DNA from 4 places in the Pseudoalteromonas piratica genome. Region 1 is predicted to be linked to each of the others. Evidence: predicted binding sites of a transcription regulator. Region 1 holds the regulator's gene; each other region holds the start of a gene.
The links. Region 1 encodes sigma-54, which starts transcription at its own class of promoters, with help from an activator protein. Its sites were predicted from a motif close to GTTGGCACGNNNNTNGNNT; they were not measured.
Positions count from the first base shown of each region.

Region 2: a site for sigma-54 is predicted at 1,483-1,501, ahead of OM33_RS15185 (DUF4097 family beta strand repeat-containing protein). Genes of this name have one in related genera too.
Region 3: a site for sigma-54 is predicted at 1,191-1,209, ahead of fliE (flagellar hook-basal body complex protein FliE). Genes of this name have one in related genera too.
Region 4: a site for sigma-54 is predicted at 1,450-1,468, ahead of OM33_RS14340 (DUF3192 domain-containing protein). Genes of this name have one in related genera too.

Region 1 is NZ_CP009888.1:461,194-464,383, forward strand. Features, by position in the region: gene lptA (lipopolysaccharide transport periplasmic protein LptA) at 1-406, shown strand, start outside; gene lptB (LPS export ABC transporter ATP-binding protein) at 403-1,128, shown strand; gene OM33_RS02000 (RNA polymerase factor sigma-54) at 1,208-2,704, shown strand; gene hpf (ribosome hibernation promoting factor) at 2,727-3,014, shown strand; gene ptsN (PTS IIA-like nitrogen regulatory protein PtsN) at 3,016-3,190, shown strand, end outside.
Region 2 is NZ_CP009889.1:89,423-92,612, forward strand. Features, by position in the region: gene OM33_RS15180 (G8 domain-containing protein) at 1-177, opposite strand, end outside; gene OM33_RS15185 (DUF4097 family beta strand repeat-containing protein) at 628-1,389, opposite strand; gene maoP (DUF413 domain-containing protein) at 1,806-2,144, shown strand; gene OM33_RS22585 (hypothetical protein) at 2,131-2,277, shown strand; gene OM33_RS15195 (MAPEG family protein) at 2,430-2,831, opposite strand; gene OM33_RS15200 (capsular polysaccharide export protein, LipB/KpsS family) at 3,147-3,190, shown strand, end outside.
Region 3 is NZ_CP009888.1:1,706,056-1,709,245, forward strand. Features, by position in the region: gene OM33_RS07805 (sigma-54-dependent transcriptional regulator) at 1-1,128, shown strand, start outside; gene fliE (flagellar hook-basal body complex protein FliE) at 1,294-1,626, shown strand; gene fliF (flagellar basal-body MS-ring/collar protein FliF) at 1,676-3,190, shown strand, end outside.
Region 4 is NZ_CP009888.1:3,103,119-3,106,308, forward strand. Features, by position in the region: gene dinB (DNA polymerase IV) at 53-1,117, opposite strand; gene OM33_RS14340 (DUF3192 domain-containing protein) at 1,513-1,878, shown strand; gene OM33_RS14345 (LytR/AlgR family response regulator transcription factor) at 2,023-2,775, shown strand; gene OM33_RS14350 (BlaI/MecI/CopY family transcriptional regulator) at 2,830-3,190, shown strand, end outside.

The DNA.
Region 1 (3,190 bases):
GCAATCAGCACGACTGAAAGAAAACATCGGTGTTTTTCAAAAAAATGTACAAATAAAACACGGTAATATGTCAATTACTGCTGACTACTTAGAAGCACATAAGCGTACTGAGCTGGGCGATAATCAACAATTACTCATTGCCAGCGGTAAGCCAGTAAAGTTTAGCGCGATTCAAGAAGATGGTTCAACGATAATTGCAAGTGCTGAAAACATTACTTATGACGTTGCTAAATCACTATTTACCATGTCTGGAAATGCAAAATTTCAGCAAAATGGCGACATGATGTCAGCAGATACCATTATTTACGACCGTGAAAATGAAACTGTCACATCGAAAAAAGCGAAAAATTCAGATAACCAAGTAAAAACCATCATCAATACACAAACAAAACAAGGCGAAAAATGAGCACATTAATTGCCGAAAAGCTGGCAAAAAGTTATAAATCACGTCAAGTTGTTAAAAATGTTGGTTTAGAAGTAAAAGCCGGCAGTATTGTTGGTTTACTCGGTCCTAACGGTGCAGGTAAAACAACGACGTTTTATATGATTGTTGGTTTGGTTCCAAGTGATATGGGCTCAATTCGCATTGATGATAATGACATAACACTTCAACCTATGCATAGCCGTGCACGATTAGGCATCGGCTATTTACCGCAAGAATCGTCAATCTTCAGAAAGCTTACCGTTTATCAAAACATCATGGCAATTCTTGAAACCCGTAAAGATCTTAATCGCGTACAACGAGAAGAAGCGCTCGACGATTTACTTGAAGAATTCAACATCGGCCATATTCGCGACTCACAAGGTATGGCACTTTCCGGTGGTGAACGCCGACGTGTTGAAATCGCTCGCGCTTTAGCCGCAAACCCTAAATTTATCCTGTTAGATGAACCTTTTGCTGGTGTTGATCCTATTTCAGTGATAGATATAAAGAAAATAATTGAGCATTTAAAAAATCGCGGCATTGGCGTACTGATTACTGACCATAATGTGCGTGAAACCCTTGATGTATGTGAGAAAGCTTATATTGTTTCTCACGGAGAATTAATTGCATCAGGCACGGCGGAAGACGTTTTAAATAACCAAAAAGTTCGTGATGTATACCTAGGTGAACAATTCAGACTATAGTAATAGTGAAAGCACTTCCTAATTGGAGTTGAATTGTTAACCAACAGCTTGAGAAATAGAGAAGGATTAGAATAACTACATGAAGCAATCGCTACAGCTTCGCCTTGGGCAGCAACTAACAATGACTCCGCAATTGCAGCAGGCAATACGCCTACTGCAATTAAGCACGTTAGATTTGCAACAAGAAATACAAGAAGCCCTAGATGCCAATCCTTTACTGGAAGAAGACAACGATTTCAGTGACGACACCAACAATAATGAAAACACTGAATCGAGTGCTGATGACTCAACAACGAGTGATGACTTCGAAGCACCTGTTAGCCAATCTGAAATAGAATCCAGCGACGCCTTAAACAACGAAAACCTTTCCGACGACCTTGCTATGGACGTCTCTTGGGATGATTACATCAGCGCTGCGCCAGTTTCAGTGAGCAGTGCACCGGCACCAGAAAATGACACCATCTACCAAGGCTCAACAAGCGAGTCACTGCAAGACTATCTTATGTGGCAATTACGCTTGACGCCGTTTAGCGATAACGATGAAGTAATCGCAACCACTATCGTCGAAGCTGTGGATGATTCAGGTTACCTTACGCAAAGTACAGAAGAAATTTTAGAAGCAGTACAAAAGTCTGAAGATCAAGAGCAAATTGAACTAGATGAAATTGAAGCGGTACTGAAACGCGTTCAGCTTTTTGATCCTGTTGGCATTGCTGCTCGCTCGCTACAGGAATGTTTATTGATCCAACTCAATCAGTATGACAAAAATACTCCTTGGCTAAGCGAAACAAAAAGCGTAATCTCAAACCATATGGAACTTTTAGGGTTAAGAGACTATCGTACCATTATGAAGAAGGCCAAACTCAAAGAACCTGAGTTAAAAGAAGTCTTAACATTAATACATAGCCTTAATCCAAAACCAGCTGAAAGCATCATTCGTGAAGAACCTGAATATGTGGTGCCAGACGTTTCAGTAAAGAAAATAAAAGGCCGCTGGCGTGTTGAATTAAACAATGACAGTATGCCAAAAATACGGGTAAATGAGCAGTATGCTGCACTGACTCGCTCAATGAAGTCAGGTACTGACAGCCAATTTATTCGCAACCATTTACAAGAGGCTAAATGGTTTATTAAAAGCTTAGAAAGCCGCAATGACACTTTATTAAAAGTAGCCAATTGCATTGTTGAACAACAACAGGCATTCTTTGAATATGGCGATGAAGCTATGAAACCAATGGTTTTAAATGATGTCGCCGAAATGGTGGAAATGCATGAATCGACTATATCGCGAGTAACAACGCAAAAATACATGCATACACCACGTGGCATTTACGAATTGAAGTACTTCTTTTCAAGCCACGTTAGCACAGAAAATGGGGGTGAGTGCTCATCCACAGCGATTCGAGCACTGATCAAAAAGTTAGTAGCTGCAGAGAATCCTGCCAAGCCATTAAGTGATAGCAAGATTACTGACCTACTAGCTGAACAAGGAATTAAAGTGGCGCGACGCACAATCGCTAAATATCGTGAGTCGCTATCCATACCACCGTCTAATCAGCGCAAATGCCTGATCTAGACCATATAGAAGGAAAATGCTTATGCAATTAAACTTAACAGGTCGTCACGTAGAAATTACTGATTCTTTAAGAGACTATGTCACTAACAAATTTGCAAAACTTGAGAGGCATTTTGATCACATCAATAACGTGCACGTTATTCTAGATGTTGAAAAGTTATCACAAAAAGCAGAAGCAACGATGCACGTTAATGGCGGTGAACTGTTCGCATCTGAAGCACAACAAGATATGTATGCAGCAATTGATGGCTTGGTCGACAAACTTGATCGCCAAGTAATAAAACATAAAGAGAAATTATCTCGCCATTAAAATGAAATTAACTGATATTATTGCTGAGGACTGCGCTAAAACCGCGGTCCTTTTTAATAGCAAAAAACGTCTCTTCGAATTTATAAGTGATCTCGCACATCAACATGCGCCAGACATTACTTCTCAAGAGTTTTTAGACGCTTTACTACAGCGTGAAAAACTCGGCAGTACAGGTA
Region 2 (3,190 bases), on a different replicon from region 1:
CGCAGCAGCGCAATGCCCTGCAGAATGATCTATATCAACCTGACTTTGCTCTGTAGCTGTGCTGGTAGTTGGTATTTCAACTGCATCTGGTGCGGCTGAGCCGCCACATGCAGTAATACTTAGCATTATAAATAAACTTAAAAATGGGCTTAACCTAGGTATCTTTGAACTATGCATAAATACGCTCCTTTCTTGAGTATTTGATTATTGTTATGGTGACAAAAACGACTGGTTAACTGTTTTCAAAATAAGTATATGCGATGACAAAGAGAGAGAAGCTTACAGTTTATGCTGCTTAACCATACAAAACTGTATGGTATTGTTATACCTGAAATACTGTTTTAATGATGAGCGTATACACAGCTAGATAAGTGTGAAGTTAAAGTAAAAGAATGCCGCGGATCTTTGATAATCAGTATCCCATTTTCAACACAGGGGAATATTTTTTTAATCAATAGATGATTGGATTTTATGGCAATTACTAGGTCTAATTTAGATTAAACCTAGCAATTTTGATGGGTGTTTTATTAATTAAAACTGGAGCGTGTTGACCTTTTCTGCCGATTTCTACAGCAGCTTGTTTGGTATTTAGACCACAAAGATCAACACGCTCTAATTGAAGTGAAATTAGTTAATCTTTACCTCACCTTTTACATTATCAATATTTACGTCACCTGAGCCATCATCTTCAACAATTAGTCCACCAGCGCCATTCACTTTAATATCACCCGAACCGTCATCTAATCTCACAGTACCAGTCACATTTTTAACCACAACATCACCTGAACCATCGTCAATTGTGACTGCTCCTTGGGTATTTTCTACTGTGGTATCGCCTGAGCTATCTTCAATTTCAACATCACCTTGAATATTAGTTACGTAGATTGAACCCGAACTGTCGTCAACATACACAGATTTACCACCATCAATTGTTAAGTCGCCAGAGCTGTCATCCACTTTGATAGTGTTTTTTAAACCTGAAATAGCAATATCACCAGAGCTGTCATCGAGAGTTAATGCAAGTTCACTCGGCATACTAATTACCAAGTCAATGCTGTGGCCTTGGTTAATGTGAATATGAAAACCGTCTTGAATATCGTGCACAGCAATTAGTTTTGCTGTATCACCCTGCTGCGTTAATGACAGCTCATAATTTAAATCATCACTGGTATAAATATCTGCTTTTACAACTATTTTGCTACTGGTATTTGAACCAACAATTTTTAGCGAGCCAGCGCCTGTTTCCGCGACTAGTTTAGATAACTGGCTAGCATCTAATTCCAGTTCACGCTCGATATGTGTGTCTGCGGTACTCGAACTGCCACCAATATGTACTACGCAGCCTGAAAGTAGTGTTGCCATTGCTATTGCTGAAAGTGTTTTGTACATATTATTCCCTTTTTCCTTAGCGTTATGTTTACGTTAAATTTTTCCGATGAAACTATTAATTCATCAATGTTTTTAGTTATGTAATGGCATTATTTGCAATCAGTGAGCCAATTATTAACTAATTGAAAAATATACATTTATTTTTTAATTAATTAATGGTGAATAATCGATAGACTAAAAGTTAGTTATTTATGCCAAAGCGTGTAAGGTAAATTGACCAACTTTGTGCTCATTTAGACGGTTGATCGCTAGTTGTTTATATTTGGCTACGCATACGCTTTTTTTTAACTGATGGACTCATACCTTTTGTATTGAATGTTTTTTAAAACTGTCATTTATCTTTCATCTTTGTTGGCTAATTTTATTGCCCGTAATAATTCACAACTACTGTGTATGAAAAGCGAGAGAAAACTGTTATGACAAATGCAATCCGTGCTGGTCGTCGAAAGTTTTATGATGATGAACATTTTTCAGGTGGTATAGAGCGTTCAGGCTTTTTTACTATTTCTGAAGCCGATTTCTTAGTGGAATATGGTGATACATTAAATGGCTTAAGTTCAGGAAGTATGCAACCTGAAACCTTAGTTGAGTCGGAGTTTGTTGCTTGCATGCAATCAGGAATAATGTCCAACAGTTACGAGGTAAAGCTATGGCGCAAATATTTAAAAGCCATCCATAGTGTTACTCATCGCGCAAGTGCCAGTAGTTCTCGCACAGAACAAAAGTATTCATTAGAGAGTTATGATGAAGCATAGTTTACAACAAGATAGTTATCTGGAAAAAAGTAAAACCGGTAAAAAGGCAAAGCGTGAAAAGCCTAAAAGTAAGTTTGAAGGCAAAAATAAGCGCAAAAAATTTGATGACTATGATTGGGATGAACGCGATTAACTAACGTATTAATCGATACCAGTGGGCAGTAACGCATTCTGTACTGCCCGATAACTTGTTTTAGGTTCAACTTATTGCTGAGCTGGTAAATTCTGGTTTAGTACAGCAAGCCTGTTTAGTTTGATAACTCACCCTAGTTACTATCGCACTAATTATGCTATTTCAATCAGTAAAATAACCCACATTGACAGCACTGAAATCACAGCTCCCCAAAACGTTAACATTCGGTGAAGTACATTATTATATGTTAGGTGAACAATCGCTTGGGCAACTCTAAATCCAACAAATACCCAAGCAAGTAGTAAGGCTAATTCATTATTAGTTTTGAGTATGACAAAGAGCGTAGAAACAACATAAAATAACACCGGCACCTCAAACATATTGTTAAAGCAACGTGTTGATTTAGTTAATTGTTCAGGTACTTCTTGCCCACCCATGGTTCGGTAGTATTTAATTTTTACACTGCCGTTTTTAACGCTTTTTACACGGGTAACCACCGCGACAATCCCAACAATAAACGTTAACACTACCATGGCAAACATTGCATAGATCATACTGAGCCTTTTATTTTTTTAATAATTTAATGCTGATCTAATAGATCATTTATCTTGCTTAATGTGTTTTAACATAAGGCGCTTAGGTAAATACATGCTTTTTTTATTTTAAATAAAGAGCTACAAATTTTAGTCGTCTGAATAATTGGTTAGCTATAAATCTTAGAATGATAGTTTAATGATTATATAGCTGACGTTTTGCGTATTCGTTTCGTGAAATAACGCCGATGTGTGTATTTCAATTATCTGATAGCTTAATCATTTCGTCATACTTCTTTCATACACTGCGCTAAAACATCGGATTTCTTATTGTTTATGCGTATTTTATTTATTTCTCGCAATAGCAGCCATGCGAAATA
Region 3 (3,190 bases), 1.2 Mb from region 1:
GATGCAGTTGAAGCGATGCGTCTAGGTGCTATTGATTATATGGCGAAGCCATTTGCACCAGAAGTACTGTTAAATATGGTAAGTCGTTATCTACCGGAAAAAGAATCGATTAAAGATGGTCCTATTGTAGAAGATCCTGCCAGTAAAGCATTAATGAAACTTGCAGAAAAAGTAGCGAAGTCAGATGCATCTGTGATGGTGCTGGGTCCAAGTGGTTCGGGTAAAGAAGTTATGGCCCGCTATATCCACGACAAGTCATTACGCTCAGAAGAAAATTTTGTTGCTATCAACTGCGCAGCCATTCCTGAAAACATGCTTGAGGCCACATTGTTTGGTTATGAAAAAGGGGCATTTACAGGCGCAATTCAAGCCTGCCCAGGTAAGTTTGAACAAGCGCAAGGTGGCACCATTTTACTTGATGAAGTCACTGAAATGGATTTAAGTTTACAGGCAAAGTTATTACGCGTTTTACAAGAGCGTGAAGTTGAGCGTTTAGGTTCACGTAAAACCATTAAACTCGACGTACGTGTGCTTGCTACGTCTAACCGTGATTTACGCGATGCGGTGGCGGAAGGGGTGTTCCGTGAAGATTTATATTATCGTTTAAATGTGTTTCCGCTCGAGTGGTTGCCGTTGGCAGAGCGTCCAGGGGATATAATCCCGTTAGCTGAGCATTTAATTCAGCGTCATAATAATGACATGCCAGTGCAATTTGATGATGCTGCAAAAGCAAAATTATTAAGTCATACCTGGCCGGGTAACGTACGTGAACTTGAAAATGTGGTGCAACGTGCACTTATTTTACAAAGTGATAAAACCATTCATACTGATGACATTTTCTTAGGCTCTGTAGCCAGCCTGCAATCGAGCAAGGTTACAGCGAGTGTTGTAGAAAAAAGTGAAATCATACCTGATATTGCAACGGAACAAAGCAAAGACCCTATTCATGATGAGTCACTTGGATACAAACAAGAGTTGAAAGACAAAGAAAACTCGATAATTCTTGATATGCTAAAAGCCTGCAATGGTAAACGCAAAGATGTAGCTGACAAACTAGGTATGAGTCCTCGTACATTACGTTACAAGTTAGCAAAAATGCGTGAAATGGGCATCGAGCTGCCTGCATAAGAAAGCGTTTCACTCTTCTCAAGCCCTCGTTCTGAGGGCTTCTTGCTGTTTAAATATTCTACATTGTCAAAATAATGGCTTTATAAGTTGTTGATAGATAGGGTTTTATTTCTGGCATTAAGTTTGCATTCATCTTGGTAAGTTTATTTAGTACGGTTTGTCAGCATGAATATTTCAGCAAACAATCTTTATCAGGAAATGCAGTCGCTTGCAGTTGAAGCAAGTAATTTTTCAAAACCAAAACAGCCGATTGAAACAATTCAAGGTAGTTCGCAAGTTGAGTTTAATAACTTACTCAAAGATGCGTTAGATACCGTTAGCGGTTTGCAAGCAGAGTCAAAAGCAAAAGCAACTGCTTTAGAAATGGGTGACCGCAATGTTTCTCTTGCGGAAGTGATGATCGCTTCACAAAAATCATCAGTGGCCTTTGAGGCAACGGTTCAGGTGCGTAATAAGCTTGTTGAAGCTTATAAAGACATCATGAACATGCCAGTTTAAGCGATAGTGGAGTAGGGTTGTGGCTAATTCATCAACAGATTTAACAACAATGGACACCAATGACTTAGCTGTCACTGACATGGACAGTGACAATCAAGAACAAAAATCAGGTTTCCTTGGCAGCTTGAGTGGTGTTGATGTAATGCGTCAAGTGACACTTATCATCGCATTAACCATTTGTGTTGCGATTGCTGTGTTCATTATGATTTGGGCTAAAGAGCCTGATATGCGCCCACTTGGCAAAATGCCAATGGATGAGCTGATCCAAACCCTTGAATTCCTTGATGCGCAAAAAGTTGAGTATAAACTTGATGGCAATGTGGTGATGGTGCCGGTAGAAGCTTATCAGAACATCAAGTTATTAATGGCAAAAGAAGGGTTAGAGCAAACACCATCATCTGGCACTGAAATTCTGATGCAAGATATGGGTTTTGGCGTGAGTCAACGATTAGAGCGTGAACGCTTAAAGCACTCTCGCGAACAACAGCTTGCGCGCACAATTGAAGAGCTGAGCAAAGTAGCCCGCGCAAAAGTGCTACTTGCAATCCCAAAAGAAAATGTATTCGCACGCAGAGAGAAAAAACCTAGTGCAACAGTAGTTCTCACTGTTAGACGCGGCCGCACACTTAATGGCGAAGAAGTGGATTCGGTTGTGGATATGGTAGCGTCCGCGGTACAAGGACTTGAGCCAAGTCGTGTTACGGTAACCGATCAAAATGGGCGCTTACTGAATTCAGGTTCGCAAAACTCCCTGACAGCACGTTCGCGCAAAGAGTATGAAATTGAACGTAAACGTGAACAAGAGTATTTAGAAAAAATCGACTCAATCATGATCCCTGTGGTGGGACTTGGTAATTACACCGCACAAGTCGATTTAGTGATGGATTTCAGTTCAATTGAAGAAACACAAAAACGTTTCAATCCAGATTTACCTGCAGTGCGCAGTGAGATGACCCGTGAAGATACTAATATAGGTGGTCTGGCTGTAGGCATTCCTGGTGCACTTACCAATCAGCCGCCAGTCAATTCGCAAATTCCTGAACAAGCGGGTGAAGGTGCAGGCGAAACCACATTACCAAGCAGAAACAGTAAAGAAGCGACGCGTAATTATGAACTTGATACTACGATTTCGCACAAGCGCCAACAAACGGGCGTGATCCGTAGAATTAGTGTGTCTGTTGCGGTCAACTATAAAAATGGTGTTGCGGAAGGCGGTGAGGCCACGCGTGATCCTCGAACACAACAGGAACTCGCTAACATTCGTCGCCTGTTACAAGGTGGTATTGGCTTTGATATGCAACGTGGTGATGCGTTAGAAGTTGTAACCATTCCATTTGTGCAAGAAGAATTGGGTGAAGTGATTGAATTACCGCTTTGGGAACAACCGTGGTTCTTTAAAGTTGTGCGTTTAGCATTAGGTGCTCTGGTCATTATTGTTCTGATTCTGGCTGTTGTTCGTCCAATGTTACGTAAGTTGATTAATCCAGAAGATACAACCGAGGATTATGATGACGCAAGCCTATCTGCAGGTGTAGACTTAGGTGATGATACAATTGATATGCTA
Region 4 (3,190 bases), 560 kb from region 1:
CTTTTTAAATAGATAATATTTATTGAATATTTATTAATGATAAGGAGAAGTGCTACTCAAACCCTAAACCGAGCTGCACGCTATTTTCTTCAGGTTCTTGTAGCCCGATATGAATTCCAAGCAATCTAACAGGCTTTCCCTGCCCCCTAATAATTGCTTCTGATAACAGTACCTTCAACAAATCTAAGCTAATCTCATTAGCTTTCTGATCTTTTGTTGTTTGTTGAAAGTCGTTAAATTTAACCTTTACGCCAAGCTTATTCATAGCACGAGTCTCAAGGTACTTTGATGAACGACGCTTTAATTCAGGTAGTAATTTATCAATTATTATGGTTTCAAGTTCACTCTGCTCACTAATATCAAACTCAAAAGTTCTTTCAACCCCAACAGACTTCCTTATACGCGTTACTTGCACTTCTCTATCATCTATTCCGTGACTACGATTCCACAATACGTGACCATATTTCCCAAACTTACTTGCTAAGAATCCTTCATCAGAACGCCTTATATCACCGCAAGTTTCAAATCCAAGTGCCTTAAGCTTTTCAAAAGTTACTTTGCCCACACCGGGGATCTTTTTTAACGGTAATGTCTCCAAAAACTCCCAAATCTGATCTGGTGCTATTGTGCATTGGCCGTTTGGCTTGTTTAGGTCTGAAGCTACTTTAGCGACGAATTTGAGCGGTGCAATCCCTGCTGATGCAGTTAAACCTGTAGCTTTTAGAATCTCCTCCCTAATTTCCTGAGCAATCAAGGTTGCAGAGCCTTGATGTAGTGCGGATTCGGATAAATCTAAATAAGCTTCGTCGAGTGATAAAGGCTCAATTTTATCTGTGTACTTTTCAAAAATGCCATGAATGATTTGGCTGGTTTCTTTATACACTTCCATTCTTCCGGGAACGACAACAAGATCAGGGCACTTTTTGAGAGCTAACCCTGTTGGCATTGCCGAACTGACACCATACTGTCTTGCGATATAATTGCAGGTAGAAAGAACCCCTCTGCGATCAGATTTGCCTCCAACAGCGACTGGCTTATTAGCTAATGATGGATTGTCTCTGACTTCAATCGAGACATAGTATGCATCCATATCAATGTGCGCGATCTTTCTCTGCATATAGAGCCTGAAATAGAAATATTGAGTAATACGAAATTAATGTACGTGCATTTTTGTACGCTAAACCAAAACCCATAAACCCAGCAAAAACAATGAACTTAAAAATTTTAACGAACATTTTTTATGTTTTATGTTGACATTAACAATCCATATCGATATGAATAAATTTTTTCAAAATAGAAACACTGTTTATTTATACAGTTTTATTATGACCCATTTAAATAAGAACCAGCAAGTTTTTATTTTTAGTCAAAGTTACTATTTTTTAGTTTTTTTCACTATTAAAACGACCCAACTAAAATATAAGCACATGATATTTATAAAAATTCATTATTGGCACCCTTTCTGCTACATAAAGAAAAATTATAATACTCGAATTATTTTCAAGGACATTTATGAAATACTTAGTTTTAGCATCTGCACTATCTCTTCCATTATTAACTGGCTGTGTTGTTGCCGTTGGCGGTGAAGGCAAAAGCAGCCACACTTCTAGCTGGGAAAGAACACACGAAAAAAATCGCAAAGTAATTGCAAATATGGAACTCGGCAAAGAGTACCAAATGGTGATTAATAAATTAGGTACGCCAAGTTTTTCTGAATTAGTAAAACAGGGTGATACTGAGTTTCGTGTACTTTATTATGCGACAAACTCTATTCATTCAGACGGTAAAACCACAAAAGATGAATGTACCCCGCTTGTATTCAAGAATAACCTGTTAACTGGTTGGGGCGAGAATGCTTTAAACCAACTTAAACACTAACCAAATCAACGGGGCAAAGACATTTGCCCCACTCTTGTAAAATATAAAAATCCATTCATCAATAAGCATTTACAATTATTCATTGACTATTACGACAACTTTCGTAATATTAAATACGAAAGGCATCGTAATTAGGTGGATAAAATGGATAGATTTAATCTTGTAATTGGTCATAGCGACCCAACATTTAAAGACGAAATATCAAAGCAAATCGATAACTCGCTTTTTTCTTTGGCTAATGTTGAATCTTGTTTTACGAAGTTAATAAAAGCCTGTAAAGAGACCAGTGCAAAAGTGCTCTTTATACAAAACGAACTAATTCAGGAAAAAGATTGGCTCACATTGCAGTCTCTGGCTAGCTCAACCGAGATAATACTTATTTCAAATAATCGCATCGATGCAGCAAAAGCGTTTGAATTTGATTTATTTGATTTCATTCTCGAGCCGATGGCAAATTCTCGACTTTGTAAAACTCTTGATAAACTCGCCCAAATATTAACTCCAGAGAAAAAGCAGATTGACCTTGTTAGTTCCTTAATGCAAAAACTCGCACCAAGACAACCTGAAGAGCAACAAATTATTTTAAAGGACGCAGGGAGAATTAAATTTTTAACGCCTGATGAAATAAGTTGGGTTGGTGGTGCAGGAAATTATGTTGAACTCCATTTAAATGAAAACGAACGTACCATTTTACATCGTCAAACATTGTCATCAATGGAACAACAACTACTGCCATTTGGATTTGTTCGCATTCATCGTTCGGCAATAATTAAAAAACAAGCGATCCGAGAAATCCGCCCAACTGACAATGGCGATTACATAGTGACATTGAAAGATGGTGCAAGCCTCAACCTCTCACGTCGTTATAAACAAAATATGCATGGGTTAATTTGTTGACAAATTAACTCAATCACTTAGAGTAAAGAATAATCTACGAAAAGTGACGTAATTATGAATAAAAATAAACGCGTACCAACCAGTGCTGAGTTAAACATACTTAATGTACTTTGGCGAATTCAGCCCGCTACTGTGCGAAAATTACATGACCACATTAGTGAAACACAAAAGATTGGCTACACCACTGTACTGAAAATGCTGCAAATTATGCATGAGAAAGGGCTAGTTACTCGTGACGAGTCAACCCGAGCCCATGTTTATTCTGCTGCAAATTCAGTAGAACAAACGCAATCTTCTTTATTATCAGATATTGTTAATAAAGCATTTGGTGGTTCGCGTTTTGACCTTGTAATGCGCGCCCTTGGCGATGAAGCAAGCTCAAAAGAAATCAATGAAATACGCACCCTTTTAGACT